Regions from separate parts of the Pseudomonas sp. PVC-3-1 genome, predicted to be linked through region 3. Evidence: predicted binding sites of a transcription regulator. Region 3 holds the regulator's gene; each other region holds the start of a gene.
What was found. The regulator sigma-54, encoded in region 3, starts transcription at its own class of promoters, with help from an activator protein. The targets are predictions, from matches to a motif close to ANTGGCATNNANNTTGCTNT.

Region 1: the regulator sigma-54 is predicted to act here: its motif matches at 4,178-4,197, upstream of fliD (flagellar filament capping protein FliD).
Region 2: the regulator sigma-54 is predicted to act here: its motif matches at 3,401-3,420, upstream of glnK (P-II family nitrogen regulator).
Region 4: the regulator sigma-54 is predicted to act here: its motif matches at 1,995-2,014, upstream of flgA (flagellar basal body P-ring formation chaperone FlgA).

The regions. Positions count from the first base shown of each region.
Region 1 is NZ_CM172023.1:719,551-726,602, reverse strand. Features, by position in the region: gene AC2T4A_RS03530 (FliG C-terminal domain-containing protein) at 1-585, shown strand, start outside; gene fliH (flagellar assembly protein FliH) at 592-1,290, shown strand; gene fliI (flagellar protein export ATPase FliI) at 1,292-2,623, shown strand; gene AC2T4A_RS03515 (flagellar FliJ family protein) at 2,623-3,045, shown strand; gene flgM (flagellar biosynthesis anti-sigma factor FlgM) at 3,147-3,431, shown strand; gene flgN (flagellar export chaperone FlgN) at 3,428-3,868, shown strand; gene fliD (flagellar filament capping protein FliD) at 4,223-5,572, shown strand; gene fliS (flagellar export chaperone FliS) at 5,569-5,967, shown strand; gene AC2T4A_RS03490 (hypothetical protein) at 5,951-6,268, shown strand; gene AC2T4A_RS03485 (flagellar hook-length control protein FliK) at 6,272-7,052, shown strand, end outside.
Region 2 is NZ_CM172023.1:1,276,248-1,283,299, forward strand. Features, by position in the region: gene AC2T4A_RS06030 (aminotransferase-like domain-containing protein) at 1-476, opposite strand, end outside; gene AC2T4A_RS06035 (DUF1127 domain-containing protein) at 661-891, shown strand; gene AC2T4A_RS06040 (RidA family protein) at 920-1,399, shown strand; partial or broken gene AC2T4A_RS06045 (YifB family Mg chelatase-like AAA ATPase) at 1,396-2,887, opposite strand; gene AC2T4A_RS06050 (accessory factor UbiK family protein) at 2,927-3,205, opposite strand; gene glnK (P-II family nitrogen regulator) at 3,609-3,947, shown strand; gene AC2T4A_RS06060 (ammonium transporter) at 3,989-5,323, shown strand; gene AC2T4A_RS06065 (secondary thiamine-phosphate synthase enzyme YjbQ) at 5,430-5,855, shown strand; gene sutA (transcriptional regulator SutA) at 5,934-6,266, shown strand; gene AC2T4A_RS06075 (HAD family hydrolase) at 6,438-7,052, opposite strand, start outside.
Region 3 is NZ_CM172023.1:6,297,261-6,304,312, forward strand. Features, by position in the region: gene lptC (LPS export ABC transporter periplasmic protein LptC) at 1-21, shown strand, start outside; gene lptA (lipopolysaccharide transport periplasmic protein LptA) at 8-544, shown strand; gene lptB (LPS export ABC transporter ATP-binding protein) at 544-1,269, shown strand; gene AC2T4A_RS29040 (RNA polymerase factor sigma-54) at 1,525-3,027, shown strand; gene hpf (ribosome hibernation-promoting factor, HPF/YfiA family) at 3,106-3,414, shown strand; gene ptsN (PTS IIA-like nitrogen regulatory protein PtsN) at 3,424-3,891, shown strand; gene rapZ (RNase adapter RapZ) at 3,894-4,751, shown strand; gene AC2T4A_RS29060 (HPr family phosphocarrier protein) at 4,786-5,058, shown strand; gene AC2T4A_RS29065 (ZIP family metal transporter) at 5,071-5,964, opposite strand; gene AC2T4A_RS29070 (superoxide dismutase) at 5,987-6,613, opposite strand; gene AC2T4A_RS29075 (hypothetical protein) at 6,641-7,052, opposite strand, start outside.
Region 4 is NZ_CM172023.1:2,905,969-2,913,020, reverse strand. Features, by position in the region: gene cheR (protein-glutamate O-methyltransferase CheR) at 71-892, opposite strand; gene AC2T4A_RS13660 (chemotaxis protein CheV) at 1,017-1,955, opposite strand; gene flgA (flagellar basal body P-ring formation chaperone FlgA) at 2,093-2,782, shown strand; gene flgM (flagellar biosynthesis anti-sigma factor FlgM) at 2,925-3,236, shown strand; gene AC2T4A_RS13645 (flagella synthesis protein FlgN) at 3,280-3,741, shown strand; gene AC2T4A_RS13640 (flagellar brake protein) at 3,859-4,608, shown strand; gene AC2T4A_RS13635 (MFS transporter) at 4,652-5,992, opposite strand; gene AC2T4A_RS13630 (glutamine synthetase family protein) at 6,266-7,052, opposite strand, start outside.

The sequences.
Region 1 (7,052 bases), 950 kb from region 3:
CCACCGGGCATGGCCACTGATGTGCTCGAAGCCATGCCGCCCGAGCGCCAGGATGAGTTGCTGTTCCGCATCGCCAACCTGAGCGAGGTGAACAGCGATGTCATCGCCGAGCTGGAGCAACTGATCGACCGCAGCCTGCGCGTGCTCTCCACCCAGGGTTCGCAGGTACGCGGGGTCAAGCAGGCGGCGGACATCATGAACCGCTTCAAGGGCGACCGTAACCAGATGTTCGAGCTGTTGCGCGCCCACAACGACGACCTGGTCGGCAGGATCGAAGACGAGATGTACGACTTCTTCATCCTTTCCCGGCAGAACCAGGAAGTGCTGCAGACTCTGCTGGAAGTCATCCCGCTGGACGAGTGGGTGGTCGCGCTGAAGGGCGCCGAACCCGAGCTGGTACGCGCCATCCAGGGCGCCATGCCGAAGCGCCAGATGCAGCAGATGGAGTCGATCAACCGCCGCCAGGGCCCGGTGCCGCTGAGCCGCGTGGAGCAGGTGCGCAAGGAGATCATGGGCGTGGTCCGCGACCTGGCCGCCGAAGGCGACCTGCAGGTGCAACTGTTCCGCGAGCAGACGGTGGAGTAACCGCGCATGGCGATCAAAGTCATCAAGGCCGACACCCGCGCCTGGCGCCCGTACCGCTTCCCGCCGCGCTGCGCCACCGCCAGCGCCGACAACCATGGCTGGGACAGTGACCCGGCCGCGCGTCAGCGCGCCATCTCCGAAGGCTTCCAGGAAGGGCTGGAGAAAGGCTACCAGGACGGCGTCGGTGAAGGCCGTGAAGCCGGCCTGCGCGAAGGCTTCGAGGCTGGTCGCCAGGACGGCCTGCGCAAGGGGCGCGAGGAAGGCCGCGCGCTTGGACGGCAGGTATTCGACGAAGCCAGCGCACCGCTGCAGGCCGCCGTCGAGGCCTTTGGCGAATACCACCAGGCCTTCCAGCGCAGCCGCCAGAAGGAGCTGCTGGAGCTGGTGCAGAAGGTGGCGAAGCAGGTCATCCGTGTCGAGCTGACACTCAACCCGACGCAACTGCTGACCCTCGCCGAGGAAGCCCTCGCCGCCATGCCGGGTGAGCAAGGCGATGTGCAGATCCTGCTCAACCCGGAAGAATGCGCGCGCATCCGCGAGCTGAACCCCGAGCGCGCCGCCAAGTGGCGACTGGTGCCGGACGAGCGCCTGGCGCTGGGCGAGTGCCGCGTCGTCACTGCCCAGGCCGAAGCCGACATCGGCTGTCAGCAGCGTCTGGACAGCTGCATGGAAGCCCTGAGCGCGCACCTGCAGGACGAAGACTGACATGGCCCTGGGCGACGGCTTCAAGCTCGAAGAAGCGCTGCGCTCACTGGACTCGGTCCAGCTGGCGCGGGTCAGCGGTCGCCTGGTACGGGTCTCCGGCCTGCTGCTGGAGAGCCTCGGCTGCCGGCGCATGACCGGCCAGCGCTGCTACGTGGAAGTCGCCGACGGCGAGCGCCTGGAGGCGCAGGTGGTCGGCTTCAACCGTGACATCACCTACCTCATGCCCTTCAAGAAACCCGTCGGCCTGACCTCCGGCTCGCGGGTCTTCCCGGCGCCGGACGAAGCCGTGCTGCACATCGATCATTCCTGGCTGGGGCGCGTGGTCAACGGCCTCGGCGAACCCCTGGACGGCCTCGGCAAGCTTGCCGGTCGCCACCCGTTGCCCACCGAGTTGCCGCAGGTGAACCCACTGCGCCGGCGCCCGGTGTCCGAACCGCTGGATGTCGGCGTGCGCGCCATCAACGGCCTGCTGACCCTGGGCAAGGGCCAGCGCGTCGGCCTGTTTGCCGGCAGCGGCGTGGGCAAGAGCGTGCTGCTGGGGATGATCACCCGGCAGACCAAGGCCGACGTGGTGGTGGTCGGGTTGATCGGCGAGCGCGGCCGCGAGGTGCAGGAATTCATCCTGCATTCCCTCGGCCCGGAAGGCTTGCAGAAAGCCGTGGTGGTGGTGGCGCCTGCCAATGAATCGCCGCTGATGCGCCTGAAGGCCACCGAGCTTTGCCACAGCATCGCTGCGTATTTCCGTGACCAGGGCAAGGACGTGCTGCTGCTGGTGGATTCGCTGACCCGCTACGCCATGGCCCAGCGCGAGATCGCCCTGGCGCTGGGCGAGCCGCCGGCCACCAAGGGCTATCCACCGTCGGTGTTCGGCCTGCTCCCGGAGCTGGTGGAAAGTGCCGGCAATGGCGAGGGCGAGACGGGCAGCCTGAGCGCCATCTACACCGTGCTGGCGGAGGGCGATGATCACCAGGACCCGATCGTCGACTGCGCTCGCGCCATCCTCGACGGGCACATCGTGCTGTCGCGCCGGCTGGCGGACGTCGGGCACTACCCGGCCATCGACATCGGCGCCTCGGTCAGCCGTTGCATGAGCCAGGTGGCGGACCCGGTGCATCTCTCCGCGGCGCGCCAGTTCAAGGAGTTCAGTGGCACCTATGAGCGCATCAAGGAGCTGATTCCGCTGGGCGGCTATACACCGGGCATGGATGTGAAGACCGACCGGGCCGTGCAGCTGGCGCCCATGCTGGAGCGCTACCTGCGCCAGGAAACGGCCGACGGCGCCGAGCTGGGCAACAGCGTCGCCACCCTGCAAAGCATCGTCGGGAGCCGCTGATGAAGGCGCAGATCGACATGCTCGGGCGCCTGGCCGACGTGCGCGGCGGCAAGGTCCGCGAGCTGTTGGGGCGGGTGAACTACCAGCAGAATCTCTGCCAGCGTTACCGCAACAACATCACCGGGCTGGATCGCCTGTGCGGCTTCAGCGTGGCCACCAGCACGCCGCTGCAGCGGCACAACCAGCAGCAGTACAAGGCGACCCTGCACAAGATGCTGCAGTTGCAGCGCCGCGAGCTGGAGGTCGCCGAGCAGACCCTGGCGCGCATCCAGGGCGAGCTGATGGCGGCCATGCGCAGCGAGAAGGTGCTGGCCCAGGTGATCGAGGCCAAGGTCGGCCAATGGCAGCTGCAACTTGCGCAGCAGGAACAGAAAATCCAGGATGGCCTCGCCGCGCAGTCCTGGTGGCGGGCGCGGGGGTGACATCCGCCGGCTGTTTGGTGAACTCGCGCTATGGCATTTAAGTTTTCCTCCGGGGCGGTCGCCCTCTGAGGGAAAGCCCAAAAAATACTCGGATACACACCATGGAAATCACCCGGCAACTGACCAGCGTTGCGCTGGCCACCAGCGAGTCCGCCAAGAGCGCACGCAGCGAGCGTGCCGCCCCGGTGGCCGAGACCAGCGCGAGCGCGCCGGTCAACGATTCGCTGCGCCTGGACGAAATGCAGGAAACCCTGCGCGCCATGCCGGACGTGGACCAGAGCCGCGTTGCCCAGATCCGCCGCGCGCTGATGAATGGCGAACTGCAGAACGACACCAGCGTGCTCGCCACCAGCATCCTCTCCTACCATCGCGGCAGCGACGCATGACCCAGCGCGCGCGGCTGCTGCAGGTGATCGAGCAGGACATCCAGCAGGATGGCCGCGACTGCCTGGCGCTGCGCGACCGCCTGCAGGAGCTGTACCGCCACCTGCTGGCGCGGGACAGCGCGCAGATCGAAGCGCTGAACCCGGACATCCAGGCGCTGCTCGACTCCGTCGCGGGCCGCGCCCAGCGCCGCAGCCGCGTGCTGCGCGCCTTCCACCTGCCGATGGACGCCGACGGCATGCGCACGCTGCTGTCCAACTACAAGCCGCCGCACCGCGAGGAACTGCAGCAGGAGTGGCAGCAACTGGGCCAGCTCACCGCCCAGTGCAAGCGCCTCAACGAACGCAACGGCAAGCTGCTGGCGATGCACCACGACATCCTCAGCCAACTGATGGGTGATCCGCGCGAACAGCCGGTGTATTCGCGGCAGCCTTACTGACGAGCGCCTTTGGGCTGGACATTGTTCGCGAGCAAGCTCGCTCCTACAACGAGCGCGCTCCCCTGTAGGACCGAGGGGGACGCCTAGTCCTTGCTCGCGAACCGCACGGCACCCAACCTCCCGTCCCCCGCAAAAACACCCCGCCAAATCCCCTTAACGAATCCCTCTCCACGGTCGCCCTTCCTCTGCATCAGGGCGCGTGCCCGGCAGGCGGAAATGCCGCTTCCCGCTGCGCGCCAAACCACGCCGGGCGGAAGTTGGACTTCTCCCTGGTCAACCCGCAAAGCCCCGTGCGACGGGCCTCCCGGCATTGGCACCGTAATTGCTCTGCCGGGATGAAAGAGGTGGATTCAGATGGCGACCATAGATTCCGATTACGTCAAAAGCATGGCCCAGCAGCTGGCCACGTACGAAGTGCAGAACGGCCTGAACAAGGCTGACCGCAACAAGTCCTCGTACCAGTCCCAGCTGACCGCAGTGACCTCCCTGGAGTCGGCGCTCAAGACCTTCTCCTCGGCGGTGAAAAGCCTGCAGGGCGTGACCGGCAGCAACACCAGCATGCTGGTCAACAGCGCCACCACCAGCAAGGACGGCTACCTCACCGCCAAGGTGGACAAGAACGCCGTGCCCGGCAGCTACGACTTCTTCGTCGAGCAGCTCGCCACCAGCCACCAGCTGTCCTTCTCCGGCCTGCAGGCCGGCGATATCGACACCCAGGGCACCCTGACCCTGACCCAGAACGGCAAGTCCTTCGATATCGACCTGAGCAAGATCGACACCGACGGCGACGGCAGCAACTCGCTGGACGAGCTGGCCGCGGCGATCAACAAGGCCACCGACAACACCGGCGTGAAGGCCACCCTGGTACGCAGCAACGGCCAGGTATCGCTGGTGCTGGGCGCCGAGAAGTCCGGCGCGGAGAACGCCATCAGCCTGTCGCTGAGCGGCACCGACAGCGCCAACAGCGCCTTCGAGAACGCCATGGGCAATCCGCAGGAACTCTCCAAGGCGCAGGATGCACGCGTCCGCCTGGGTGGCGAGAACGGCATGCTGCTGACCAACGCCAGCAACACCTTCGACAACATCATCGACGGCGTCAGCGCTACCTTCACCCAGGCGCAGAAATCCGGCGAACAGGCCATCCGCCTGACCGTCGCCCAGGACCAGAGCGAAACCAAGAAGAAGGTGCAGACCTTCATCGACGCCTTCAACGCACTGGCCAGCACCATCGACAGCCTGACCGCCGCCGGCGACCAGAACGGCAATTCCCGTGGCGCCTTGGCCGGCGACTCCAGCGTGCGCGCCATCGAGAACGCACTGAACCAGATGGTTCGTACCAGCTTCGGCGGCGCCAACCTGATCACCCTGGGCATCAGTGCCGACCGCAGCGGCAAGCTGACCCTCGATGCGACCCGTTTCGAGAAGGCCATCGCCAGCGATCCCGAGGCCCTGGACAAGCTGTTCATGGGCAAGGGCAACCTGCTCGACAGCCTGGACAAGGGCGTCGCGGTGTACACCAACAGCACCAATGGCGTCATGAAGAACCGCAAGGACGCCCTGAACAACAGCCTGCGCCGCGTCGACGATGACTACGACAACCTGCAGAAGCAGTACGACACCTACTACGCGCGCTACCTCAAGCAATACACCTCGATGATGCAGACCATGCAGTCGATGGACCAGACCAGCGGGATGTTCGGATGAGCGCCTACGGCATGAACGAAAGCTACGACAGCTACCGGATGATCGACCTGGAGTCCAAGGCCGCCTCGTCCTCGCCCTACGAACTGGTGCTGGTGCTGTTCGACGGCCTGCTCGACGAACTGGCCCGCGCCCGCGGGCACATCGAGCACAAGCGCTACCAGCAGAAGGGCCGCTCCCTGGAGAAGTGCCTGAACATTCTCAACGGCCTGAATGGCGCGCTCGACTACGAGAACGGCGGCGAGACCGTGCAGGGCCTGGCGCGCCTCTACGACTACTGCATCTACCGGCTCTCCGACGTCAGCGTGTCGCTGGACGTCGCCGGCATCGACGAAGTGGTGCGCCTGCTGGGCATCCTGCGCGAGGGCTGGGAGGGCGTGAGTGCCGCACGTGGATGATCGCCGGCGCCTGCTCGAGCTTTACGAACGGCTCGGCTCGGCGCTGCAGCGCAAGGACTGGAAAGCCATGGGACAGGTTGACCTGGCGATCCGCGCGCAACTGGTGGCGATGTCGTCGCAGACCGGGCTGGCGGCCGACGTGCTGCTGGCCAGGAAGCATTTGAAGCGCCTGCACGAGCAGGCGTCGCAGGCCTGCGCCGAGGAGTGCGAGCGCTTGCGCCGCCTCCTGCTCTCGCACCTGGAATACGCCGAGGGACGCTCGGCGTACATGCAGGTGGACACGTACCAGGAGGGTCGATAGACCGTGATCCAGCTACCGACCCAATCCCTGCCCACTGCCAGCCGCGATGCAGCTCCGGTGGCCGAGGCTCGCCCGCAGGATTCGCGCCGCGATGCCCCCGGCGTTGCCAGCTTCCGCGACCAGCAACCGGCGCAATCGAATGCCGGTGAGCGGAGCATTACGGTGCAGTCCTTCCTCGCGCAGTTCGATACCGCGCAGGTCGATGAGCCTGTGCAACAGCCCGGCACTGTGCGGCCGGTGCTGCCCGAAGAGCTGCCCGCCGAAACCCGCGACAGCGATGCACAGGGCCGGCAAACCGAGCAGGCCTCACCCTCCGGTGCAGAGAACTGGCTGGCCGGCATGCTCAGCCAGGCCGGGCTGGTGGTGCAGGCGCGGGACAATCCGCCGGCGCAGACTGCCGCGCAGGTATCCGGGTTCGCTACCCAGTCCATCGATTCTTCCGCCCAGCCAGCGCCTGCCGCGGTGAAGCCGGAAGACATGCTGCTGCCACCCGCCGAGCTCTCCGAAGAGCCGGCCAAGGCCACGCTGCCGGCCCCCCGCGAGGCAACCCAGAGCCAGGCACAGACCCTGCTGCAACAGCACCTGGCCGCCAGTGCCCAGGGGCCGGAATCCGCCGCGCCGCAACTGCCGGCGGTAGCGCTCGAGCATCGACTTCCGGCGGCTGACATCGGTGCACCGCCCGCGCCCAGCGCGCCGGCGACGCCGTTGTTCGACAAGCCGCTGCACCTCAAGGGCAACAACGATGCCCACTGGGGCGAGCAGATGGTCAGTGCCCTGCGCGACA
Region 2 (7,052 bases), 1.5 Mb from region 3:
ATCAGCCGGGCGATCTGCTCGCGCAGCGGCAGCGATCCCTGGATGCCTTCGTAACCGAGACTTTGCAGGTCGGTCCGGCGTGCAGCGTGCACCATGGCGCGTTGCAGCGGCTTGAGCGACGGGCTGGCGATGTCCGGCGTACCGCGTCCGAGCTGGACGAAATCACCCCCCGGCGCGCGTCTCACCTGTTCCAGTACCTGGTCCCACTGCGACACTTCTACCGGCCGCTGCGCCGGACGGGTCATCGCCGGCATCGGCGGCAACTCGCGGCGTTCGGGTACGAAGTAGCCGGACTTGGGGCGCGGCTCCACCAGTCCGTCATCCTCCAGCACGCGGTAGGCCTGCTGCACGGTGCTGATGCTGACGCCGTGCTCCTCGCTCAGCGCGCGCACCGAGGGCAGGCGATCGCCGGGACGGTACAGGCCCTGTTCGATGCGTTCACCGAGGGTAGCGGCCAGCTGCGCGTAGCGTTTCATGACAGGTCTCCCGTGCCGGATCGACTCGGCAGAATGCAGTACAGATCGGGAAAAAATACGCCATTCAGAAGGATTTTTCCTGTGTCTGTATGGAAAAAACTTCACTGTGTTGAATCTGTAATGATTTTTCCCGATTCGCCACTCTAGTCCCACGTCCGGAGAAACCGACTGGAGGAGCGACGACATGAGCGGCCTGAGCGATGTGCGGCTGACCCTTTACCAACAGGAACTGCTGGAACTCCCTGGCGCCCGCGTGGCCCCGCGTGAAAGTGGCGAGAACCGCTGGCAGCAGTTCTGGCGCCGCGTGCGTACCCGCAAGCAGTTGCTGGAGCTTTCCGACGAGCAACTGCGCGACATCGGCATCAGCCGCGAGCAGGCGAAGCTGGAAGCGATGCGGCCCTTCTGGCGCTGCTGATCAGAAACTGACCCACCAGGGAGTGCCTATGAGCGAAACACGCGCTGCCGCGTTTGAACGGATTGCCGCCGAACTCGGCTATGACTTCAGCGGTGAAATGAAGATCGGCGGTAACTACGTGCCTTTCCTTATCGACGGCAACCAGGTGCACCTCAGTGGGCAGATTCCACGGGTGGGCGATGTGGTCGTCGTCACCGGCCGGGCGGGCAGCGAGGTGTCGCTGGGCGATGCCCAGTTGGCCGCGAAGGTTTGCGTGATGCGGGCGCTGGCGCTGCTGCGGCAGGCGCTGGGCGACCTCGACCGAGTCCGCAAGGTGCTCCAGCTCAACGTGTTCGTGCAGTCGGCGGAGCACTTCATGCAGCAGAGCGAAGTAGCCGACGGCGCTTCGGCCGTGCTGTACGAGGTGCTGGGCGCGGCCGGCGTGCACACGCGCACTTCGGTGGGCGTCTGGCAGTTGCCGAAGAATGCGACGGTTGAACTGAATCTCCTGGCCGTAACTGAGGGCTAATGCCCCGCGCGGTATTGCAGCGCTTCGGCCAGGTGCGGGCGGGCGATGTGCTCCGCCTGCTGCAGGTCGGCGAGGGTGCGGGCGACCTTGAGAATCCGGTGCAGGGCGCGCAGTGACAGGTTCAGGCGCTCGCCGGCCTTCTCCAGCCAGGCCTGGTCTTCCGCATTCAATGCACAATATTGGTGCATTTTCTTCAGGGTGAGAAAAGCGTTGGCGCAGCCCTGACGAGTTAATTGGCGCTGGCGCGCGGCCGCCACCTGCGTGGCCAGTTCGGCGCTGCTGGTAGTGGCTCCGCTGGGGGCGAGGCTGGTGCTTTCGCGGCTGACAGTCAGGTGCAGGTCGATGCGGTCCAGCAATGGGCCGGAGAGCTTGGCCCGGTAGCGCTGGATCTGCTCCGGCGAGCAGCGGCAGCGGCCGCTGGGGTCGCCAAGGTAGCCACAGGGGCAGGGGGTTCATTGCCGCGACCAGCTGAAAGCGCGCCGGGAAGCGCACGCGGCCATTGGCGCGGGCGATGACGATCTCGCCGCCTTCCAGCGGCTCGCGCAGGACTTCCAATACCTTGCGATCGAACTCCGGTAGCTCATCGAGGAACAGCACGCCTTCGTGCGCCAGGGTGATTTCCCCCGGCTGCGGGCGACTGCCGCCACCGACCAGTGCTGGCGCGGAAGCGGTGTGGTGTGGCTGACGGAAGGGGCGCTGTGGCCAGTGGGTCAACGGCCCGCGCCCGGCGACGGAGTGAATCGCCGCCACCTGCAGCGCCTCGTCTTCGTCCAGCGGCGGCATCAGGCCCGGCAGGCGGCTGGCGAGCAGTGTCTTGCCGGTGCCGGGCGGCCCGCTGAACAGCAGGTTGTGTGCCCCGGCGGCGGCGACCAGCAGGGCCCGCTTGGCGGCGGTCTGGCCCTGCACTTCGGCGAGGTCGGGGTAGGGCTGTGTGGCGCGCAGCAGGCCGTTGGCTTCGTAGGGACGCAGGCGCTCCTGGCCGCTGAAGTGCGCGGCCAGCTCCAGCAGGTGGCCAACGGCGTAGACAGTCAGGCCGCTGGCGAGGCTGGCTTCTTCAGCGTTCTCCTTCGGCACCACCAGGGCGCGCCCGGCGGCGCGGGCAGCCAGCGCAGCGGGCAGTACGCCGGGAACCGGCCGCAAGGTGCCGGACAGCGCCAGTTCACCCAGGCATTCCAGCTCATCCAGCCCGGCAGCATCCGCCAGTTGGCCGCTGGCGGCCAGGATGCCCAGCGCGATGGCCAGGTCGAAACGCCCGCCGTCCTTCGGCAAATCAGCCGGGGCGAGATTCAGGGTAATTCTGCGATTGGGGAAATCGAAGCCGGCGTTGAGCAGGGCGCTGCGGACGCGGTCCTTGCTCTCCTTCACTGCGCCTTCGGGCAGACCGACCAGGGTCAGCGAAGGCAGGCCGTTGGCAAGGTGCGCCTCGACAGTAACGCCGGGTGCTTCCACGCCGACCTGGGCACGACTATGGACGATGGCGAGGGACATGGATCACTCCTTGATCGCATGCCGCCCGCCCGATGTGCGTTATTCGGTGGGGGCGGCGGTGTCGGCAGGCGGCGAGAGCTTGGCTTCCATCTCCGCGACCTTGGCTTCCAGCGCCTCGAGGCGGGCGCGGGTACGGGCGAGGACAACCATCTGGCTGTCGAATTCGTCGCGGCTGACCAGGTCGAGCTTGCTGAAGGCGCTCTGCATCAGAACCTTGAACTGGGCTTCCAGCTCGGCCTTCGGCAGGGGCGATTCGCCACCGAACAGGCGTCCGGCTTGTTGGCTGATGGCATCGAGGAAGGCTTTGGGCGGCAGCATGGTTCATGGGTTCCGGATTGAATCAGAGCGCAGTCTATCACGCAGCCGGCGACGGCTGCGGCGTCCGGGGTTGCACGCTTTTTGAGCAGTGTGCCCGCTCGCCGTGCGCGCTTTCGGTGCGCCAAAGCCGCGCTGGCTAATCGCCAGAAACCCCGGATTCTGGCCAAGTGCCTGATGTCACGGGCATTTCCACGAACTGGCAAGCTTCATGCTTTGGGGCATACATGGCGTGCACCGAGGCAGTTCCGGTGCGGCAGGCGAGGCGGTGGATCGCTTCGAACAAGGCAGTCGGAGTGCTGAGGTAGGGCGGCCGGCGCATTACAAAAGCCAGACACTGCGCTTAGACTTGTCTCCGGGTTCGTTCTTCCTGGGGCGGGTCCACCAAAACACGGGAGAGAGTTACATGAAGCTAGTCACAGCCATCATCAAGCCGTTCAAGCTGGACGACGTTCGTGAGTCGCTGTCCGAGATCGGCGTGCAGGGCATCACTGTGACCGAAGTCAAAGGCTTCGGCCGGCAGAAGGGTCACACCGAGCTGTACCGTGGCGCGGAATACGTTGTCGATTTCCTGCCGAAGGTGAAGATCGACGTCGCCATTGCCGATGACCAGCTGGATCGTGTTATCGAAGCCATCACCAAGGCCGCCAACACCGGGAAGATCGGTGACGGCAAGATCTTTGTCGTAAATCTGGAACAGGCCATTCGTATCCGTACCGGCGAAACCGGCACCGACGCGATCTAAGCCAAGCCCACACCGAACCCCACGCCCCAGGAGAAACAACAATGACTCTGCGCAAATACGCAGGGCTAGGCGCCCTATTGCCCCTCGCAATGCCCGGTCTGGCCTTGGCTGACGAGGCAGCGGCCCCTGTCCTGAACAGCGGTGACACCGCCTGGATGCTGATTTCCAGTGCCTTGGTGCTGCTGATGACCATCCCCGGCCTGGCCCTGTTCTACGGCGGCATGGTGCGCGCCAAGAACGTCCTGTCGATCATGATGCAGTGCTTCGCGATCACCGCGCTGATCAGCATCCTCTGGGTCGTCTACGGCTACAGCCTGGCCTTCGATACCGTCGGTATGGAGAAGGGCGTGGTCAACTTCGCTTCCTTCGTCGGCGGCCTGGACAAGGCCTTCCTCAGCGGCCTGACCAGCACCGGCCTGACTTCCGCCGCCGCGCTGTTCCCGGAAAGCATCTTCGTGATGTTCCAGATGACCTTCGCGATCATCACCCCGGCCCTGATCGTCGGCGCCTTCGCCGAGCGCATGAAGTTCTCGGCCATGCTGATCTTCACCGCGCTGTGGTTCACCCTGGTCTACGCACCGATCGCCCACATGGTCTGGAGCGGTGACGGCGGCCTGCTGTGGGACTGGGGCGTGCTGGACTTCGCTGGCGGCACCGTGGTGCACATCAACGCCGGTATCGCAGGCCTGGTGGCGTGCATCGTGCTGGGCAAGCGCAAGGGCTACCCGACCGCTGCCATGGCGCCGCACAACCTGGGCTACACCCTGATCGGCGCTGCGCTGCTGTGGGTGGGCTGGTTCGGCTTCAACGCCGGTTCCGCCGCTGCCGCCAACGGCACCGCCGGCATGGCCATGCTGGTCACCCAGATCGCCACCGCCGCCGCCGCCCTGGGCTGGATGTTCGCCGAGTGGATCACTCACGGTAAGCCGAGCGCCCTGGGTATCGCTTCCGGCGTGGTTGCCGGCCTGGTTGCCGTCACTCCGGCCGCTGGCACCTGCGGCCCGATGGGCGCCATCGTGATCGGCCTGGCTGCCGGCGTGATCTGCTTCTTCGCCGCCACCAGCCTCAAGCGTGCCGTCGGCTACGACGATTCCCTGGACGCTTTCGGCGTGCATGCTGTCGGCGGTATCGTCGGCGCGCTGCTCACCGGCGTGTTCGCAGCTCCCGCCCTGGGTGGCTTCGGCACCGTGACCGACATCGGCGCGCAGCTGTTCACCCAGTTCAAGGGCGTGGCCTTCACCATCGTCTACACCGGTATCGTCAGCTTCGTGATCCTCAAGGTCCTGGACCTGGTCATGGGTCTGCGCGTCACCGAGGAAGAGGAAACCGTGGGTCTGGACCTCTCCCTGCACAACGAACGCGGCTACAACCTGTAAGGGTTCGCGCAAGTTCGACGAAGGGCGCCCTCGGGCGCCCTTTGCTTTTTCGATCAGCACGCTAGAATGCGCGCGCATCACCGTCCGAGAAGGAGGAGAGCGCGCCATGTGGCAGCAGAAATCCATCACCCTGCGCCCTCGCCCGCGAGGCTTCCACCTGATCACCGAGGAGATCCTGGCTGCGCTGCCGGAGCTGTCGGAATGCCGGGTTGGCCTGCTGCACCTGCTGTTGCAGCACACCTCCGCCTCGCTGACGGTCAACGAAAATGCCGACCCCTCGGTGCGCCGCGATTTCGAGCGATTCTTCAATCGCCTGGCGCCCCAGGGCGAGAGTGGCTATGAACATGACTACGAAGGTCCCGACGACCTTCCGGCGCATTTCAAGTCGAGCCTGCTGGGCTGTCAGCTGACGCTGCCGATACAGGGGGGAGGCTTGGCAATGGGTACCTGGCAAGGTATCTATCTGGGTGAGCACCGTGACCACGGCGGCCCGCGCAGCATAGTGGCGACCTGGCAGGGCGAGCTTGTATGAATTTTTTCCGGCGGCGTTCGTCAAAGCGCGCAGCTGGGCTATAACTAACGTGCTTTGCAGCACCACAGAGGTTGAATAATGAGCGACGAAGAACTGGAACAGGACGAGCTGGACGGCGCTGACGAGGACGATGGCGAGGAACTCGCCGCAGCGGACGACAGCGACGCCGAAGCAGACAGCGGCGATGGGGATGAAGCCCCTTCTCCCAAGGGCGGTGGCAAGAAAGCCAAGGCCGCTGCGGAAGAAGAGGAACTGCCCTCGGTCGAAGCCAAGCAGAAGGATCGTGATGCACTGGCCCGTGCGATGGAGGAGTTCCTCACTCGCGGCGGCAAGGTGCAGGAGATCGAGCCGAACGTGGTGGCCGACCCGCCCAAGAAGCCGGATAGCAAATACGGCAGCCGCCCTATCTGATATCTGACGTGACATGAAAAAGCCCCGCCGCTCCGTCTGGAGCGGCGGGGCTTTTTCATGTCAGCTCGTTGCTCCCCTGTAGGAGCGAGCTTGCTCGCGAACCGCTTGGATCCGGCGGCAGTCGGGAGCCCTGCTTCGCGAGCAAGCTCGCTCCTACGAAGAGCAGGGGTATCAGAGTTTTGCCAGGACGCCTGGCAGCTCCGACAGGTTATGGATGATCGCACTGGGCGCTTCTTCGCCATCCCACGCCTTGCGCGCGGGGTTGAACCAGATCGCCTTCATGCCTGCACGGCGCGCGCCAGCGATGTCGTCGCTGGGGTGGTCGCCGATGTGCACGGCGTGCTCCGCCGCCACGCCGCCGCGTTTTAGCGCTTCCTGGAAAGGGTGCGGGTCGGGCTTGCCGACACCGAGTTCTTCCGCGCACAGAGCGAACTGGAAGTAATCGGCCAGCCCCAGGCGGCGCACGTCGGCGTTGCCGTTGGTGAGCACGCCGAGGATGAAGCGGTTGGCCAGTTGCTCCAGGGTCGGGTGCACCTCGGGGAACAGGGCCACCTGGTGCCGCGCGTGGAGGAAGGTCTGGAAGCCAGCCTCGGCCAGCTCGGTCGCCTCGGGCTGTGGATAACCGGCATCGAGCAACGCATGGAACAGGATGCGCCGGCGCAGCTCGCTCAGACGGTGGCGGAGCATCGGGTCCTGCTCCATCAGCCGCGAGCGGATCGCCCACAGGTGCTCGATGGGCACCGGGCCCAACTGCGCGGCATTCACCGCCAGCCAGTCGCGCAGGGT
Region 3 (7,052 bases):
GGTCAGCATGAGGCTCGTTAACACCCTCCCCCTTCTTTTCAGCCTCGCCGCCGCCATTGGCAGCGCTGCCGCCTGGGCTCTTCCCACCGACCGGGAACAGCCGATCCGTGTCCAGGCCGACAGCGCCGAACTGGATGACAAGCAGGGCGTTGCTGTCTATCGCGGCGACGTGGTGGTAACCCAGGGCAGCATGAAGCTGACTGGCAACACCGTTACGCTCAAGCAGAACAAGGACGGCGAGATCGAGGTCGTAACCTCGGTCGGCAAGCCCGCCTACTTCGAACAGAAGCCGGCGCCGGACAAGCAGATCACCCAGGCCTACGGCTTGACGATCCAGTACTTCGTCACGCAGAACCGCGTCGTACTGATCGACCAGGCCAAGGTAATCCAGGAAGGCAACACCTTCGAAGGCGAAAAGATCGTCTACGACACCCAGCGCCAGATCGTCAACGCAGGCCGTGCCACCGGCTCCCAGGTGACCACGCCGCGCCCGCGTATCGACATGGTCATCCAGCCCAAGAAAAAGCAGGATCAAGCGCAGTAATGGCTACGCTAACCGCCCAGCACCTCGCCAAGAGCTACAAGAGCCGGCAAGTCGTCCGCGACGTCAGCATGAGCATCGAGAGCGGGCAGATCGTCGGCCTGCTCGGCCCCAACGGAGCGGGCAAGACCACCTGCTTCTACATGATCGTCGGCCTGGTTCGCGCCGATCAGGGCGTGGTGCGCATCGACGAGCAGGACGTCACCCACCTGCCCATGCACGGCCGCGCGCGCGCCGGCATCGGCTACCTGCCGCAGGAAGCCTCGATCTTCCGCAAGCTGTCGGTGGCGGACAACATCGGTGCCATCCTGGAAACCCGCAGCGACCTCGATCGCGCCGGCCGCCAGGAAGCCCTGGAGGGCCTGCTCGAGGAGTTCCACATCCACCACATCCGCGACAACCTTGGCATGAGTCTGTCCGGCGGTGAGCGTCGCCGCGTAGAAATCGCCCGCGCCCTGGCCAGTTCGCCGAAGTTCATCCTGCTGGACGAACCCTTCGCCGGCGTTGACCCCATTTCCGTGGGGGACATCAAGCAGATCATCCATCACCTCAAGGCCAAGGGCATCGGTGTGCTGATCACCGACCACAACGTCCGCGAGACCCTGGATATCTGCGAAACGGCGTATATCGTCAACGACGGCCAACTGATCGCCGAAGGCAGCGCCGAGAGCATCCTCGCCAACGACCTGGTGAAGGAAGTCTACCTGGGCCACGAGTTCCGCCTCTAAGGCCCTGCGCCGCGCCCTTCCCAGGGCGTGGCAGCTCCACCTCTTCCCTGCGCGTGGCGCGGCTCGTCGGCCGTTCCGCGATGCATTCGGCTGCCTGTCCTGCCCGGGCGCAACCGGGTTGTAACGAAAGGTCGACAGCCCCTAGGCAAAGCGTCCAAACTCAGGCATATAATTTGCTTCCTCGCGGCACCCCGGTGTCCGTAGTCGTGGATATGGCGCGCTTCGCGCCAGCGAACAAGGTGCCTAGTTCCAGCCATGAAACCATCGCTAGTCCTAAAGATGGGCCAGCAGCTGACGATGACCCCGCAGCTGCAACAGGCCATCCGACTGCTCCAGCTCTCCACGCTGGACCTCCAACAGGAAATCCAGGAAGCCCTGGAGTCCAACCCGATGCTGGAGCGCCAGGAAGAAGGCGAGGATTACGACAACAGCGACCCCATGGCGGACGGCGCCGAGTCAGGCGCCAACGGCACCACCAGCAGCTCCCAGGACAATTTCCAGGAAAGCACAACGCCCAATGCCGACAGCCTCGATGAGGACCAGTGGGCCGAGCGCATCCCCAACGAGCTGCCTGTAGACACTGCCTGGGAAGACATCTACCAGACCAGCGCCAGCAGCCTGCCCAGTAACGATGACGACGAGTGGGACTTCACCTCCCGCACCTCAGCCGGCGAAAGCCTGCAGAGCCATCTGCTGTGGCAGCTCAACCTCCTGCCGATGTCCGATACCGACCGCCTGATCGCCCTGAGCATCATCGACGGCATCACGGACGACGGTTACCTCGACGAGTCCCTCGACGACATCCTCGCCTCCATCGATCCGGAACTGGGCGTGGAGATGGACGAAGTGGAAGTCGTGCTGCGCCGCGTACAGCAGCTCGAACCCGCTGGCGTCGGTGCACGCAACCTGCGCGAGTGCCTGCTGCTGCAGCTGCGCCAGCTGCCCACCAAGACTTACCTGCTGGCCGAGGCTATCCGTCTGGTCAGTGATCACCTGGACCTGCTCGGCAGCCGCGACTACAGCCAACTGATGCGCCGCATGAAGCTCAAGGAAGACGAGCTGCGCGAGACCATCGAGCTGATTCAGTCGCTGCATCCGCGCCCGGGCTCGCAGATCGAATCCGGCGAAGCCGAATACGTGGTCCCGGATGTCATCGTGCGCAAACACAACGAGCGCTGGCTGGTGGAGCTGAACCAGGAAGCGGTGCCGCGCCTGCGCGTCAACTCGCAGTATGCGGGCCTGGTACGCCGCGCCGACTCCAGCGCCGACAACACCTTCATGCGCAACCAGCTGCAGGAAGCGCGCTGGTTCATCAAGAGCCTGCAGAGCCGCAACGAAACGCTGATGAAGGTGGCGACGCAGATCGTCGAGCACCAGCGCGGCTTCCTGGAATACGGCGAAGAGGCGATGAAGCCGCTGGTCCTGCACGACATCGCCGAGGCGGTGGGCATGCACGAATCGACCATCTCCCGTGTCACCACGCAGAAATTCATGCACACGCCGCGTGGCATCTTCGAGCTGAAGTATTTCTTCTCCAGCCACGTCAGCACCTCCGAAGGCGGCGAGTGCTCGTCCACCGCGATCCGCGCAATCATCAAGAAACTGGTCGCGGCGGAAAGTCCGAAAAAGCCATTGAGTGACAGCAAGATCGCTGGTTTACTGGAGGCACAGGGCATTCAAGTGGCACGTCGTACCGTCGCCAAGTACCGGGAGTCCCTAGGAATCTCTCCCTCGAGCGAGCGCAAGCGACTGGTGTGACGTTGATCCACGCCAAGGTGTTCCGGCGGCAGGCCCCATAACCTGCCACTTACACACGGGCAATAAGGAGAAAGCGGTATGCAAGTCAACATCAGTGGACATCAACTGGATGTGACCGACGCCCTGCGCGACTATGTCGGCGAGAAACTTGGCCGACTGGAGCGCCACTTCGACAAGATCACCAATGTTCAGGTCATCATGGAGGTCGAGAAGCTGAAGCAGAAAATTGAAGCCACCCTCCACATCGCCGGTGGCGAAGTGGTGGCCTGCGCCGAACATGAAGACATGTACGCGGCCATCGACCTGCTCACCGACAAGCTCGACCGCCAACTGATCAAGCACAAGGAAAAATACCTCGAACGCCAGCAAGGTGTTGGCGTCCGTTAACCCCTCCCTATGATCCGACTTGAGCAAATCCTGACCCCCGGCCGTTCCCTCGTGAACGTGCCGGGAGGCAGCAAGAAACGTGTCCTCGAACAAATCGCCAACCTGGTGGCTCGCGAGCTGCCGGGTTTCGATTCCCAAGACATCTTCGACAGCCTGGTGGCCCGGGAACGCCTGGGCTCCACCGGCTTCGGCAATGGCATCGCCATTCCGCACTGCCGCCTCCCCGGCTGCCAGTCGCCGATCAGCGCCATCCTGCACCTTGACCACCCGGTAGACTTCGACGCCCTCGACGGTGCGCCGGTGGATCTGGTGTTCGTGCTGCTGGTGCCGGAAGCGGCCACCGAGGAGCACCTGGAACTGCTGCGGCAGATCGCCTCCATGCTCGACCGCTCCGACGTCCGCGACCGCCTGCGTCACGCCGCCAACGGCGAGGACCTGTACCGGATCGTCGTGGACTTCCAGAACAACGGGCACTGATCATGCGCCTGATCATCGTCAGTGGAAGATCCGGCTCGGGCAAGAGCACCGCGCTCAACGTGCTCGAGGACAACGGTTTCTACTGCATCGACAACCTGCCGGCCAGCCTCCTCCCGGACCTGGCCCAGCGCGCGCTGCTGCACACCGAACTGCTGCACCCCCAGGTCGCCGTCTCCATCGACGCTCGCAACCTGCCCAGCCAGCTGCAGCGCTTCCCCGAGCTGTTGCAGGAAGCCCGCGACAAGCACATCCAGTGCGACGTGCTGTACCTCGATGCCGATGACGAAACGCTGCTCAAACGCTTTTCCGAGACTCGCCGCCGCCACCCGCTGACCAGCGACAGTCGTTCGCTGGCCGAAGCCATCGCCGACGAATCGCACCTGCTGGCGCCGATTGCCGATCTGGCCGATCTCAAGCTCAACACCACCAACCTGAACCTCTATCAGCTGCGCGACGTGCTCAAGCTGCGCCTACTGAACAAGCCCGAACTGGGCACCGCCTTCCTGGTCGAATCCTTCGGCTTCAAGCGCGGCATGCCGGTGGACGCCGACCTGGTGTTCGACGTGCGCTGCCTGCCCAACCCCTACTGGAAGCCCGAGTTGCGCGAGCACACCGGGCTCGATGTTGAAGTCCAGGAATACCTGGCGGCGCAACCTGATGTCGAGGAGATGTACCAGGATATCCTCGGCTACCTGAACAAATGGCTGCCGCGCTTCGCCGCGAGCAACCGGGCCTATGTCACCATCGCCATCGGCTGTACCGGTGGCCAGCACCGCTCGACCTACCTGGCCGAGCGGATCGGCCAAGCCCTCAAGGAAAGCCTCACCAACGTGCAGATTCGCCACCGCGACCTGAGCTAAGCAGCGACAGACAACAAAAGGACAGCCCCTCGCGATGCCCGCCCTCGAAGTCACCATCATCAACAAGCTTGGCCTGCACGCCCGTGCGGCGGCCAAATTCGTCGGCGTCGCAGGGCGTTTCCCCTGTCAGGTTCGCGTGGGCCGCAACCCCGAGAGCACGGTAGACGGCAAGAGCATCATGGCCGTGATGATGCTGGCCGCCGGCAAGGGCACCAATCTGCATCTCGCTGCCGAGGGCGAGCAGGAAGACGAAGCGATCAAGGCGCTGGTCGACCTGATCAACAACTACTTCGACGAAGGCGAGTGACGCGCCAGGCCTTCAGCCTAGCGACGTATCCAGCACCATCATCAGACAGAAGCCGATGATCAGCCACTGGGTGGCCTGCGCCGCATGACCGCGCCGCTGTGACTCGGGAATGATCTCGCGCACCACCACATAGAGCATCGCACCCGCCGCCGCGGCCAGCCCCCAGGGCAGGAACATCCGCGAGATGCCGATCAGCCAGGCGCAGAGCACCGCGAACAACGGCTCCACCAGCCCTGAGGCCGCCCCGGCCAGCGCTGCCTTGCCACGTGACACCCCAGCTCCTGCCAGCACCAGCGCGATCGCCAGCCCTTCCGGTACATCCTGCAGCGCGATACCCAGCGCGAGACCACTGGCGCCCTGCACTTCTCCGCCAGCGGCAACGCCCACGGCCATGCCCTCGGGAATGTTGTGCAGGACGATAGCGGCGACGAAGAGCAGGATACGCGCCGGTACTTTGCCCTCGGCTGCGCCCTGGATATTTGTCTGGGCGTCTTCGAGCACCCGGCCGAACACCGCCAGGCCGAATGCGCCCAGCGCCAGGCCCAGACTGACCAGCAGCGACGCGAGCCAGGTGGACCGTCCGCCCGCTTGCGCCGCCTCCAGCGCGGGGAGCAGCAGCGAAAATGCAGTGGCCGCCAGCATCACCCCGGCGCCAAAGCCGAGCATGGCGTCCGCAATCCGAGCCGGCATGCTGCGCACCAGCAGCACAGGCAAAGCGCCCAGGGCAGTGCCAAGGGCGCACAGCATGCCGCCATGCAGTGCCAGGTACATCGGTGCCGACAACGCCAGGCGTGCCAGCAGCATCAGGTGCTGGACCACGAGCACACCGCCGCCAAGGACGATGCTCAGCCCCAGCAACCAGCGCAAATTACGCCCTCCGCTTTCACGCAGACTCTGCACGATCAGACGCATGGGGTGACCTTCGGTTTCATCCTTTTCCCCGCGCCTGCAGCGCCAGACGGTAACGACGAAGCACTTCAGGCCAGGCGACGACGTTGTAGAAAGCGGCAATGTATTCCGGCCGACGGTTCTGATAGCGCAAGTAGTAGGCATGCTCCCAGACATCCAGCCCGAGGATCGGCTGATTGCCCTGCATCAGCGGGCTGTCCTGGTTGCCGGTGCTCTCCACCTGCAGCTTGCCCTGCGGGTTGACGGTCAACCACGCCCAGCCGCTGCCGAAACGGGTCAGCGCAGCCTTGGTGAAGGCCAGGCAGAAGGCGTCGTAGCCGCCCAGTTCCGCATCGATGGCCTGACGCAACTCGTCCTGTGGCAGACCGCCACCATCCGGCGCCATGACGGTCCAGAACAGCGAGTGGTTGGCGTGGCCACCGCCGTTGTTGATCACCGGAGCGCGCAATGCCTCAGGCAGGCGATCAAGGCTCCCCAGCAACTCCTCCACCGGAACCTCCACTAACGCCGAGCCTTCCAGTGCGGCGTTCAGATTGTTGATGTAGGTCTGGTGGTGCTTGCTGTGATGGATTTCCATGGTCTGCGCATCGATGTGCGGCTCCAGCGCATCGTAGGCGTACGGCAAGGCAGGCAGGATGTGAGGCATCTTGGTTCCTCCGGTTCGTATCGGACGTCAGTGGTAGCGCATCGAATGCACGGCAGTGAACAGGCCCGGGCGCAGTTCGACCGCCCCCTGGCGGCGCAGCAGGCGCTGGGTGCGCGGATAGGTGCCGTGCTCGCCGATGAAATTGAGCAGCTCGACGTAGGTGCGACGGCTGTGCTGCACAGCCGCTGCGCGCAGGTCCGAGCATTTGCGCAGGTCCTCGCCCAGCACCAGCAGGCGCTCGTGGCAGGCGCACAGGTACTCGGCGGTTTCCTCCGGCTGGCCCAACTGCAGGTGCAGGTCGCCGAGGTTGTGATGAGAGATGACGAAGGCCATCACCGCTTCCTCGGGATCGTGCCAGCGGTCCAGCAGGACCTGGGCCAGCGCCAGCGCGTGGAGGTAATGCTCACGGGCATCGATCAACTCGTTACGAATGAAGCAG
Region 4 (7,052 bases), 3.1 Mb from region 3:
ATGATCGGCAATCGAATGAATGCGAATGCGGAAGCAGGAACCCCGCCCGAACAGGCGGGGCTGCGGCCGGTTACTTGGCCTTGTAGATGATCCCTGGGCTGCACTGAACCATCTGGTAATGGTCCGGCAGCGCGTTGAGCGCTTCGGAAGCACCGAGGAACAGGTAGCCGCCGGGCTTGAGCGTGGCATGGATGCGCAGGAGGATGTCGCGCTTCACCTCGGCCGAGAAATAGATCAGCACGTTGCGGCAGAACACCATGTCGAACTTGCCCAGGGTCGCGTAGCTGTCCAGCAGGTTCAGCGCGCGGAACTCCACGCGGCTCTTGATCGCCGGCTTCACCGTCCAGCGCCCCGGCGTCTTCTGATCGAAGTAGCGGGCCAGACGCTCCTGCGACAGGCCGCGGCCGATGGCCAGGCTGTCGTACTCGCCGGCCTTGCAGGCGGTGAGCATGGAGCCAGAGAGGTCGGTGGCGACGATCTGCACGCCTGCCTTCAACTGGCCGAGGTTGGTGCGTTCGAACTCGTCGATCGACATCGACAGCGAGTACGGCTCCTGTCCCGAGGAACAGGCCGCGGACCAGATGCGCAGGCGCTGGCCGGGTGCAGCCTTGATCATCTCCGGCAGCACGCGGTTCTTCAGGACTTCAAACGGATAGGTATCGCGAAACCAGAGGGTCTCGTTGGTGGTCATCGCGTCGACCACCTGTTCGCGCAGCTGACTGCGCATCTGAATCTTCTGTACCAGTTCGCCCAGGGACTTGATGCCCTGCTGCTCCATCAACTTGTTCAAGCGGCTGGAGACCAGGTACTGCTTGTTGGCGCCCAGGAGGATGCCGCAGGTCTTCTCCAGGAAATCCCGGAACAGCTCGAATTCAGAATTGGTGGATGTCACAGATAAACCTCTTTGCTCGTGGGCGGCTGCCGACGCGACTACGGCGACAACTGCCTGACCGGTGCTCAAAAAACCATAGACGATGCGGGCGGCACCGGCGCCACCCGCACTTCATCACAACGGATCAGGCCGTCGCGCCATCCACTGCCTTGATGCGGTCCGACACGCGGGCCGCCAGGTCATCGGGACGGAACTTGGCGAGGAAGTCGTCAGCGCCGACCTTCTTCACCATGGCCTGGTTGAACACCCCGGACAACGAAGTATGCAGGAGAATGTGCAGATCCTGCATGCGCGGGTCGTGCCGGATTTCCGCCGTGAGCGTGTAGCCGTCCATTTCCGGCATCTCGATATCCGAGATCACCATCAGCAGATCGCTGCCAGGATGCCCGCCGGCCTCCACCATCTGGTGCAGGTAATCCAGCGCCTGGCGGCCATCGTTGAGCGCCAGCACTTCCACGCCGACCGTCTCCAGGCAACGCACCAGTTGCTTGCGCGCCACCGAGGAATCGTCCACCACCAGCACGCGCTTGCTGACCGCTCGGGCCTGGGTGTCGGCATCCAGCACGCCTTCGGAGATGTCCTCCGAGGTCGGGGCCACTTCGGCGAGGATCTTCTCCACGTCGATGATTTCCACCAACTGATTGTCCACCCGCGTCACCGCCGTCAGGTAGTGATCACGGCCGGTCCCCTTGGGTGGCGGATGGATCGACTCCCAGTTCATGTTGACGATGCGCTCCACCGAGTGCACGAGGAAACCCTGCACCTTGGTGTTGTACTCGGTGATGATCACGAAGCTGTTGGCGACATCCCGCAGGGCATGACGCCCCGTCGCCAGCGCCAGATCAAGGATCGGGATGGTGCCCCCGCGGATATTCGCCACCCCGCGCACCACCTGGCTGGACTTGGGCATCACGGTCAGGCGGGGGCATTGCAGCACCTCCTTCACCTTGAACACGTTGATCCCGTACAGCTGGCTGCCGTTCAAGCGGAACAGCAGCAGTTCGAGACGATTCTGGCCAACCAGCTGCGTACGCTGGTTGACCGAATCCATGACTCCGGCCATTGAGCCTCCTGTGCACGCAACGCCGCCCCGACTCACGAAGACGGCATGACCATTGCTTGGATCGTTGCATGAAGCAAGCAACGACATTTTTCCGACAGCTGAGACCCGCGCGCGCCCTGGTGGCTGCGCTGCTCGGCATGACGGGTGCGCTGACCCTCTCCCCGGCTGGGGCGGAAGGCTTCACCGCGCCTGAAATCCTTATCGGCTCCACCCAGGGCTTTCTTGAGTTCAAGGTGGAAGATTATCTGCAGACTTCCGGCATAGACGCGCGCTACGACATCGAAGTCGCACGCATCGACCCCCGCCTGCGCCTGGCACAGTGCGACAAGGACCTGACGCAGGCGTTGGAAAGCCCGGCGCAGCCCGTTGGTCGGGTCACCGTGCGCGTGCGCTGCGACGGCAGCTCGCCCTGGACCGTCTTCGTGCCGGCCACGGTCAAGCTTTTCCGCCCAGTGGTCGTCACCACTCAGCCACTCAAGCGCGACCACGTCATCGAAGCCGCCGACATCAGCGTCGTCGAGCGCGACGTCGGCGCATTGACCCAGGGCTACCTGACCGACCCCGAACGCGCCCTGGGCCAGAAGCTCAAGCGCTCCACGGTGAACGATCAGGTGCTGGCCCCGATCTTTCTCGAGCAGGCCGCCGCCGTGCGCAAGGGCGAGCAGGTGGTGATCCGCGCCCGCACCAGCGCCATCAATGTGCTGATGCCCGGCGAGGCGCTGTCCGACGGCGTGCCCGGCGAGCAGATCCGCGTGCGCAACCTGCGCTCGCAGCGTATCGTCAAGGCTCGGGTGATCGAGCCAGGCACGGTCGAGGTCACCCTGTAGCCCTGCGGTTCGAGGCCGTTTCTGGCATGATGGTCTCTGTGGTGCGCGAAATGTGTTCGGGCGCACGAAAATTCGGCCTAAAGTTTCTCTCAAGACGGCCGAAAAGCTTGGCAAGCGTCCAATACCTCCAGAGGTTTCCAACATGGTTATCGACTTCAACCGGCTGAACCCGGCCACTACGCCAGTCAGCACTGGCCGTAGCGGTGCCGCCCAGAGCGGTCGCAGCGAAGCCGCCGCCGAGCCCCCCGTCAACGCCCCGGCCAAGAGCGGCGAATCGGTGCAGCTCAGCGATACCGCGCAGCAGCTGCAGAAAGTGAGCGATCAACTGAAGGATCAGCCCGTGGTCGACAATGAAAAAGTGGCTCGCATCAAGGCGGCCATCGCTGACGGCAGCTATCAGGTCGACAGCCAGAAAGTCGCCAGCAAGCTGCTCGATTTCGAATCCCAGCGCTGAGCCGACTCGCGCTGGACCACCCTCGTAGAACGCCGAGCCCAAGATGTCTGACGCCCTGCTTTCCCTGATCCATGGCGACATCGAAGCAGCCACCGCGCTGCTGCAGCTGATCGAAGACGAGTTCCAGGCGCTGCAGGTGCGCGACCTGGCCCAGCTGCAGAAGCTGCTCGATCGCAAGCTGCCGCTGCTCCAGCAGCTCGAGCGCAATGGTCGCGAACGCAGCCTGGCGCTGCAGCAGGCCGGCGTGAGCATCGACCGCGAGGGTCTCGCCCAGCTCGCCCAGGCCAGCGGCAACAACGAATTGCTGGCGCGTGGCGACGAGCTCGCCGCCCTCCTCGACCAGTGCCAGGAAGCCAACCAGCGCAACGGCAAGGTCATCCGCGCCGGCCAGGCCAGCACCGGGCGCCTGCTCGATATCCTGCGCGGCCAGGACACTCCCAGTCTCTACGATCGCCATGGCGGCTCGACCCAGAGCAGTCGCCAGCGCCCGCTCAGCCAGGCCTGAGCCTCAGGCTGATCGCAGCGATCAGCACTGGTCTGACTGCCCGCCCTCGGGCAAAATGCCATCACACGCCCTGCCCCGTGCAAGACTCATAACAAACACAATGGAGACCCGCGGACCGTGTCCAATCTGTTCGTCGAGGAAAATGGCCCTCAACCACCGAAGGTGTTGAAAGCTCCGGTGGAGATCCACTCCAGCCTGAAAATGCTGATGGACAGTCACGATCCCCTGGTTGTCACCTTCGAAGGGCGCAGCCAGCGCTTCCAGAGCTTCGTCGTCGAGATCAACCGCGACCGCAATATCGTCGCCCTCGACGAACTCATTCCCAACGACGGCGAACGCTACCTGCAGAACGGCGAACAGTTCCGCATCGAAGCCTTCCACGAAGGCGTGCGCATCGCCTGGGAATGCACCCAGAACGCTTTCTTCTCCGAAATCGACGGCGCCCGCTGCTACTGGCTTCCCGTACCGGCCGAGATGCTTTACCACCAGCGCCGCAATGCCTTCCGCGCCCCTGTCGGCCAAGGCCAGCCGGTGGCCGTGGAGATCGGTGGCAGCAAGCTGAAATCGCCGCTCAAGGGCAACCTGATCGACATCTCCGCCACTGGCTGCAAGATTCGCCTGGAAGGCAACGCAGTCGAGCGCCTGCAGCCCGGCCAGGTCTATGAGGAATTCACCGCGCGCCTGCCCTTCGGCGCCCTGACCATGGAAGTCGAACTGCGCCACGTGCATTTCGAGGAAAAGGTCGGCTACAGCTTTGCCGGCGTACGCTTTCATCAAATGAGCGGCCTGGCGCAGCGCAACATCGAGCGCTTCGTCTACCAGCTGCAACGCGAAGCCCGGCGATTCGAGAAAGACGAGCTGTTCTAGTTCGTCCCGGGCGGCAAACGCTTGCCGCCCTTCCCCTGCGGCCTCACGCAGGCCGGCTTTCTTCCTCTGCTTCCGCTGCCGCATCAGGTGCAGGCGCACTGCTGTCGTTGCCTTTCATCTGCTCCTCCACGGCGGCTTCGGCTACCCGCGGGTCGAGCGCGGCGGACAGCGGCGAAGAGGCCAGGCTATCGGGCGTGGCAACGTGCTTGACCGGTGCTTCGTCGACCCGGTGCACGCCGCTGACTTTCTCCGGGTGCACGCGCCAGATCAGGATCAGCGAACAGGCGCAGACGAACGCGTAGAGCATGTTGGCGCCGAAAGCTTTCATCAGCGCGCCGGCCGCCAGCGGGCCGATACAGGCGCCGACACCGAAGGTCACCAGCAACATGGCAGTGAGGGAGACGCGGTGCTCGCCTTCGACGTGGTCGTTGGAAAACGCCACCGCCAGCGGGTACAGCGTGAACTGCACCAGGCAGACCACGAAGCCCAGCGGCAGCAACCAGGCCAGCGTCATTGGCGGCAGCGGCAACATCGGCAGCAGGGCCAGCGGCAATGCGACCACCAGCAAGAGAATCGCAGCATTACGGATCAGCGCCGCACGGTCGTAGCGGTCCGACAGCCAGCCCAGAGGCCATTGCACCACCAGCCCAGCGAAGATGCAGCCGCCCATGAACAGGCCGATCTCCTCCGTACTCAACCCCTGGCGCACCGCGTAGAGCGGCGCCAAACCGTAGAAGGAGCCGATCACCAACCCGGACACCAGTACCGTGGTCAGCGACTGCGGCACCCGCTTGATGAAGAAGCGCGGCTCCAGCGGCGCCGGGCGCAACGGCGCGGGGTGGACCTTGTGCGTGATCGCCACCGGGATCAGCGACATCGCGAAACATAGTGCGATCAGCATCGGCAGCTCCGGGCCCAGCCCCGGATGCACCACCAGCACCAATTGGCCGAGCACCAGCCCCAGGTACGAGGCGACCATGTAGCCGGCGAACACCAGCCCGCGCTGGCGCGCCTCGGCCTGTTCGTTGAGCCAGCTCTCAATGACCATGTACTGGCACATCATCCCCAGGCCGATGGCGACCCGCAGCACCAGCCAGAAGCCGATCCACGGCAACAGACCGATGCCCAGCACCGCCGCCGTGACCAGCCCGCCACAGGCGACGTAGGCGCGGATGTGACCGACGCGGGCGATCAGCCGATGGCCGATCTTGCCGCCGAGGACGAGGCCGAGGTAGTAGGCGGCCATCATGGCGCCGATCCACAGCCCATCGACCTTCTCCGCGCCCAGGCGCAACGCGAGGTAGGTACTGAGCAGACCGGAACCGGTCAGGAGCATGACGGCAGCGAAGTACAGAGCACGAAACGCGGTGACGATCCGAAGCATTGGACCTCCTGGTCCAGGACAACCCCGGCACAATGTCCGGGCAGCGGAAAGCGGGACTTGCGCTGACACATTAGAGGCTGCCAATCGGCGCGTCGAGGGGCCTGCCGGGCCCGGAATGGCGAGCGTCGCGCACGGTGATGCGAGGCAATTCGAAGGATGTCGGCGGGATGCACGAGGATGGCTTGAAGATCCCCTGGAAATGGCCGCCGATCACAGCTGCATCAGACTTTCGCCGCAGCTGTGTCGGCGGGCCCGCGCATCAGGCTTTCAACATCAGGCCTGGGCGGCGAGGACGCGACGCTCCCACGGGCTGATCTCGTCGAAGAAGCTGGTCAGCTCCATGGACTTGGTCGCGCAGTAGCCATCGATGAACTCGTTGCCGAACACCTCGCGGGCCAGTTCGCTGCGTTTGAGACGCTGCATCGCGTCGTACATCGTGCAGGGCAGCAGCAACTCATCCGGCACCTCGAACTCACCCTGGATCGGCGCGGTGGGTTCGAGCGTCTGCTCGATGCCGTGCAGGCCGGCGGCCAGGCTCGCGGCAATGGCCAGGTAGGGGTTGGCGTCGGCGCCGGCCAGGCGGTTCTCCACCCGCCGGGCCACCGGCGCACTGGCCGGAATGCGCAGTCCGGCGGCGCGGTTGTCGTGGGACCAGCAGGCATTGTTCGGCGAGGCGTACGGGTGACACAGGCGCTGGAAGGAGTTCACGTTCGGCGCGAACAGCAGGGTGAAGTCCGCCAGACAAGCCTGCTGGCCGCCGATGAAATACCGGAACGCCGGCGTGGCCTCGCCGCCTGCATCGGTGAAGATGTTGCGGCCGTCGCCATCGACGACGCTCTGGTGGATATGCATCGAACTGCCCGGCGTATGCGCCAATGGCTTGGCCATGCACACCACGATCAGGCCGTGCTTGAGCGCCACTTCCTTGAGCAGATGCTTGAACAGGAAGGTCTGGTCGGCCAGCAGCACCGGATCGCCATGCAGGAAGTTGATCTCGAACTGGGTGGTGCCCATCTCGTGCATGAAGGTGTCGCGCTCCAGACCGACCGCTTCCATGCAG